DNA from 2 places in the Streptomyces sp. NBC_01244 genome. Region 1 is predicted to be linked to the other one. Evidence: riboswitches for the same ligand, from Rfam matches in the RefSeq annotation. Region 1 holds a riboswitch; the other holds the start of a gene.
What was found. A riboswitch is a leader RNA that binds a small molecule or an ion and turns the genes downstream of it on or off. The one in region 1 is predicted to bind S-adenosylmethionine.
Positions count from the first base shown of each region.

Region 2: linked by a shared signal. The riboswitch ahead of thrC (threonine synthase) and the one ahead of OG247_RS12830 (aminotransferase class V-fold PLP-dependent enzyme) in region 1 are both predicted to bind S-adenosylmethionine.

Region 1 is NZ_CP108488.1:2,894,894-2,898,093, reverse strand. Features, by position in the region: gene trpD (anthranilate phosphoribosyltransferase) at 1-643, shown strand, start outside; SAM riboswitch class IV at 807-923, shown strand; gene OG247_RS12830 (aminotransferase class V-fold PLP-dependent enzyme) at 1,180-2,580, shown strand; gene OG247_RS12825 (Lrp/AsnC family transcriptional regulator) at 2,803-3,084, opposite strand; gene OG247_RS12820 (rhomboid family intramembrane serine protease) at 3,081-3,200, opposite strand, start outside.
Region 2 is NZ_CP108488.1:4,424,418-4,427,617, reverse strand. Features, by position in the region: gene OG247_RS19750 (alpha,alpha-trehalose-phosphate synthase (UDP-forming)) at 1-440, opposite strand, end outside; gene OG247_RS19745 (glucosyl-3-phosphoglycerate synthase) at 561-1,547, opposite strand; SAM riboswitch class I at 1,746-1,904, shown strand; gene thrC (threonine synthase) at 1,922-3,200, shown strand, end outside.

The sequences.
Region 1 (3,200 bases):
GGGCGTCAACCTCGACCTCACCCCCGCGCGGGTCGTGGAGGTGGCCGAGGAAGCCGGGATCACCTTCTGCTTCGCGGTCAAGTTCCACCCCGCGCTACGGCACGTGGCGGCGGCCCGCCGGGAACTGGGCATCCGGACCACCTTCAACTTCCTCGGCCCGCTGACCAACCCGGCGCGGGTCCGGGCGCAGGCCACCGGTGTGGCCGACGCGCGGGTGGCGCCGATCGTCGCGGGCGTCCTGGCGGAGCGGGGCTCCTCGGCGCTCGTCTTCCGCGGTGACGACGGGCTCGACGAGCTCACCACCACGGCGACCTCCCGGGTCTGGTGGGTCCGCGACGGCGAGGTCAGGGAGCAGGGCTTCGACCCGCGCGACATCGGCATCCCGCTGGTTCCGGTCTCCGCCCTGGCCGGGGCGGACGCCTCGTTCAACGCCGACGTGGCCCGCCGCCTCCTGGCCGGCGAGACCGGCCCCGTGCGCGACGCGGTGCTGCTGAACTCGGCGGCGGCCCTGGTCGCCCTGGACCCGGGCACGGGCACCTTGGAGGAGCAGCTCGCCGCCGGTGTCGTACGGGCGGCGGAGGCGGTGGACTCGGGCGCGGCCCGGGCGGCGCTGGCCCGCTGGGCGGCGGCGAGCAACGCGTAGCCGCTGCGGCCGGTGACCGCTGCGGCCGGTGACCGCTGCGGCCGGTGACCGCTGCGGCCGGTGACCGTTCCGACGGGATCCGGCCAAGATCAAGCAACGACCCCGGTCCGCCATGTGGACCGGGGTCTTGCGTTCGGAAGATCATGTGGCAGGATGCTCCTCAGGTCACGAGTGACAGCGTTTAGGCCCCGGCTTGCTGTCCGGCAACCCTCCTTCCGTGGCGGGGTGCCCCGGGTGATGACCAGGTCGTAGGCAGTGAGGTCTACGGCAAGCGCGGATCCCTCGAACGCCAGGGGTCCTGGTCTCTCGAGGAGCGTTTTCCGTGAGCAAGCGAATGCGATAGGGCGACTCCGCCCCTTCTTCACCCCTCTGAACAGGGTCACTTCCGCGTACCCGCAGCACACCTGCGGCAGCACATCCGTGTGCGGCGGCCGATCCGCGTTCCGGGGCACTCCCGTACCCCGAACGGCCGCAGCGCCGTATCCGCGTACGGGCACACCGAAGCCATTCACACCTGCCTGCCGGGAGATACCGCCATGTCCGCAACCCTGTCCGCGTCCTTTGACTCCAGCGTCGCCACCGCCACTGCCGCCGCCCTCGACCCCGCCTGTGCCGAGCCGCTGGCGGTCCTCGGCCGCGAGGTCACCGTGCCGCTCGTCACCGGCGGCGAGGTCACCTACGCCGCCCTCGACTACGCGGCCAGCGCCCCCGCGCTGCAGCGGGTCTGGGACGACGTGGCCGCGTACGCCCCGTACTACGGCAGCGTCCACCGCGGCGCCGGGTACCTCTCGCAGCTCTCCACCGACCTGTTCGAGCAGAGCCGGGTCACGGTCGCGGAGTTCCTCGACTGCCGCCCCTCCGACCAGGTGATCTTCACCCGGTCCACCACCGACTCGCTCAACCTGCTGGCCGCCGTGCTCCCGGCCGACTGCCAGGTCTTCGTCTTCGAGACCGAGCACCACGCCTCACTGCTCCCGTGGACGAACGCCCAGGTCACCTACCTCAACGCCCCGCGCACCCCGGACGAGGCCGTCGCCACCCTGGAGCGCGCCCTGGCCGACCGTGACCCTTACGGCCCCGCGCTGGTCTGCGTCACCGGAGCCTCCAACGTCACCGGCGAGCTGTGGCCCGTCAAGGAACTCGCCGCCGCCGCGCACGCCCACGGCGCCCGCATCGTCCTGGACGCCGCCCAGCTGGCCCCGCACCACCCCGTCTCGGTCCAGGACCTCGATGTGGACTGGGTCGCCTTCTCCGGACACAAGCTCTACGCCCCCTTCGGCTCGGGCGTGCTCGCCGGCCGCGCGGACTGGCTGCAGGAGGCCGAGCCGTACCTCGCGGGTGGCGGCGCCTCCCGCAAGGTCGCCCGCCGCGAGGACGGCGGCGTGGACGTCGAGTGGCACACCACCGCCGCCCGCCACGAGGCCGGCTCGCCGAACGTCATCGGTGTCTACTCCATCGCCTCCGCCTGCAAGGCCCTGAACGAGGCCGGCTTCGAGAACCTCGTCGCCCGCGAGCAGCACCTCATCGCCAAGGTCCGCGAAGGCCTCGCCGAGGTCCCGGCGGTCCGCGTCCTGTCCCTCTTCGGCGACGACGCCCCGCGCGTGGGCGTCATCTCCTTCGTCGTCGACGGCTGGAACAGCTCCCACTTCGCGGCCGCGCTCTCCGCCGAGTACGGCATCGGCGTCCGCGACGGCCTGTTCTGCGCCCACCCGCTGGTCCGCACCCTGCTCGGCAGCGAGCCGCAGGCCCAGGGCGAGTGCGGAGCCCCGGAGGCGGCCCCGGGGGAGCGGTCCCTGAACGCGATCCGCGTCAGCTTCGGCGCCGGCACCCCCGACGAGCACGTGGACCGCTTCGTCCGCGCCGTCAAGGAGCTCGTCGCGGACGGCGCCAAGTGGCAGTACCGCACCGAAGAGGGCCGCTGCGTCCCGGCGGTCTGACGGGCCGCGACGGGGACCGCGGGGGCCAGCTGCCCTGCGGGGCTGTCCCCTACCCGCCCTTCCACCATCCCCCAGACTCCGTCCGGGGGACCCCCAGCCGGGCGCTGCCCGGACCCCGGTCCTCAAGCGCCGGACGGCTGGGTTGGCGCGCCCGGGCTCGGTGCCGGCTGAAGCCCGGGACTGGGGCCCGAGCCCTGCCGAGGTTCCCCGTCCGGCCAGGTCCTACGCGTCCAGGCCGATCGCGAAGGCCGCTTCCAGGTCGTGCTGGGAGTACGTGCGGAAGGCCACGTGCGTGTCCGTCGCCTCCACGCCCGGGATCTTGCTGATGCGGCCGGGGATGATGTCGGCCAGGTCCTCGTGCCGGGACACCCGGACCAGTGCGATGAGGTCGTACGTACCCGTGACCGAGTAGACCTCGCTGACGCTGTCCAGCGCGGCGATGGCCTCGGCGATCTCGGGGATCCGGTCCACGCTGGTCTTGATGAGCACGAGTGCGGTGATCACGGTTGGCTGTCTCCCTCGCCTACTGTCACTGGTCGACCCACTCTAGTCCCACCCCGGTAGCGGGCCCACGCGTAGAGGAAGCCCACCGAGAAGCCCACCACGTGGGCCAGATAGGC
Region 2 (3,200 bases), 1.5 Mb from region 1:
TGGTAGTCCTGGATCAGGACCGCCGCCCCCTCGGCCGCCTCCTCCGCCAGCGCCGCCGCGAAGGCCTCGTTGTAGGTGACGTACGAGCCCCACTGCCGCCGGAACTCCGCGTCGAAGACCGGCTCGCGCGGGATCTCGTACAGGTGGTGGTGGAGGAACCACAGCACCGAGTTCGCGATGCCGTTGTACGCCCCGTCGTAGACCTCCGGGTCGATCGGCAGCATCCGTACGCCTGGCTCGGCGACTCCCCGCCGTACCGCCTCCCGGTCCGCGTCGGACAGGGCCGCGCAGATCCACAGCGCCTCCGGCTGCTGCGCGAGGGCGGCGGAGAGGCCGGAAACGAGGCCGCCCCCGCCACGGCGGGCACTGAGCGTGCCGTCCGTGGCGAGGGCGTACGAGAGGGGGCCGCGATTCGCGGCGACGAGCACCTGGGAAGCCATGCGGCGAACCTAGCCCGCCTCGCGTCCGGTCAAACGTCAGCGCCCGCGCACGCGCCGCACCGAGAGGAAGACCACACCGCCGGGTGCCGTGAGCGTGGCGGACGGGAGCCGATTCGGGCGTTACGCCACGCGGCGGCGCGCGTACTCCTCGATGTCGATCATCGGCGGCCGCTCCTCGGTGTCCACGGCGTAAGTGTGCGGTACGAACCCCTCCGGGCCCCGCTCGAACTGCGTCAGCTCCGGGCGTACGAGGTGCCCGCGCGAGAGCCTGACCTGCGCCGTGCGGTAGATCGCCGCGGCCATCCGCCCCAGCGCCTGGCCGTCCTGGTGGCGGTGCAGCCGTACGCCCACGTCGACCTGGGCCAGGGCGTCCAGCCCGGCCGCGTGCAGCGCGTCCACCAGCAGGCCCAGCTCGACGCCGTACCCCACGGGGAACGGCAGCCGCTCCAGCAGCTCGCGGCGTACGGCGTACTCACCGCCCAGCGGCTGGACGAAGCCGGCCAGCTGCGGCCAGTGCAGGTTGAGCAGGGGACGGGCCACCAGCTCCGTGACCCGGCCGCCCTGGCCGTGGGCCTTGGCGGAGGCCGGGGCGTACGGGTCGCCGAACTCCTGGCCGAGGGGCCGGTCGTACATGGCCTTGACGAACCGCACGTCCGGATCGGTCAGCAGCGGGCCGACGATCCCCGAGACGAAGGTCGCCGAGAAATCGCGCAGGTCGGCGTCCACGAAGCAGACGATGTCGCCGCTGGTGGCGAGCAGCGAGCGCCACAGCACCTCGCCCTTGCCGGGCAGCGCCGGGATCCGCCGCAGGACCTCGTCGCGGTGCACCACCCGGGCCCCGGCCTTGGCCGCGACCTCCGCGGTGCGGTCCGTGGAGCCCGAGTCGATCACGACGAGCTCGTCCACCAGGGGCACCGGCAGGCCCTCGATCAGATCGCGCCGGATGACTTCGACGATCTCGCCGACCGTCGCCTCCTCGTTCAGCGCCGGCAGCACCACGCTCACCGTGGTGCCCGCTGCCCGCTTGGCCGAAAGCAGCTGGCCGAGCGGTCGGTCGGCGGCTGACCAGGAGCGGTCTGCCAGCCAGCGCTCCACCTCTTCCAGCACCTTCAGCACTCCCTGGTTCATCATTGGGTTCATCACTGGTTTGGACCGAAATGTGATCCATCTCGCGGTTCGGACGGCTGTCTCAACCACCCGGGCCTTCGGTTACAGTCTTGAACAACGCGAAGGTCCACCGCATGCCGGGGGTCCCCGCGTACAAACGCACCGGCGCGCCACAGAGCGCGTGTGCCGGTGCCATACCGCTCATCCAGAGGGGCAGAGGGACACGGCCCGTTGAAGCCCCGGCAACCCTCCAGTCGGTTCTCGCGATCGCGCACACCAGCGCCGCCAGCGAGGTCCCCGGCTAGGGAAGGTGCCAATTCCGTCTCATGGCGAAGTGCGCCATGGGGAAGATGAGGAGAAAGGGCCTCGCCATCATGGCTGCACAATCTGTCGCAACCTCTGCCGAAACCGTTGAAAACGCTTCTGGCGCCTCTGTTGATCTCGGTCCCGCCACCGGCCTCTCCTGTCGTGAGTGCGGTACCCGCTTCGAGCTCGGCCCGATCTTCGCCTGCGCCGAGTGCTTCGGACCGCTCGAAGTCGCCTACGACCTGCCGCTGGGCGACCCGGAAGCCCTGCGCGCCGCCATCGAGGCCGGCCCGAACAACATCTGGCGCTACGCGCCGCTGCTGCCCGTCCCGGCGGACGTGGCCTCCAAGCCGAGCCTGAACCCGGGCTTCACCAAGCTCGTGGACGCGGCCAACCTGGCCAAGGAGCTCGGCGTCACCGGCAAGCTCTACGTCAAGGACGACTCCGGCAACCCGACGCACTCCTTCAAGGACCGCGTCGTGGCCATCGCCGTCGAGGCCGCCCGCGCCTTCGGCTTCACCACCCTCTCCTGCTCCTCCACCGGCAACCTGGCCGGCGCCGTCGGCGCCGCCGCCGCCCGCGCCGGCTTCCGCTCCTGCGTGTTCATCCCGCACGACCTGGAGCAGGGCAAGGTCGTCATGGCCGGTGTCTACGGTGGCGACCTCGTCGGCATCGAGGGCAACTACGACGACGTCAACCGCTTCTGCTCCGAGCTCATCGGCGACCCGCTGGGCGAGGGCTGGGGCTTCGTCAACGTCAACCTGCGCCCGTACTACGGCGAGGGTTCCAAGACCCTGGCGTACGAGATCTGCGAGCAGCTCGGCTGGCAGCTGCCCGACCAGATCGTCATCCCGATCGCGTCCGGCTCGCAGCTCACGAAGATCGACAAGGGCCTGCAGGAGCTGATCAAGCTCGGCCTCGTCGAGGACAAGCCGTACAAGATCTTCGGCGCCCAGGCCGAGGGCTGCTCGCCCGTCTCGACCGCCTTCAAGGCCGGTCACGAGGTGGTCCGCCCGCAGAAGCCGAACACCATCGCCAAGTCGCTGGCCATCGGCAACCCTGCGGACGGCCCGTACGTCCTGGACATCGCGCGCCGGACCGGCGGCTTCGTCGAGGACGTCAACGACGAGCAGGTCGTCGAGGCCATCAAGCTCCTCGCCCAGACCGAGGGCATCTTCGCCGAGACCGCGGGCGGCGTGACCGTCGGCGTGACGAAGAAGCTCATCGAGAACGGGCAGCTCGACCCCGCGCTGACCACCGTGGTCCTGAACACCGGTGACGGCCTCAAGACCCTGGAGGCGGTGGCCGAAGGTGGTGGCCAGACCGCCACCATCCGCCCCAGCCTGG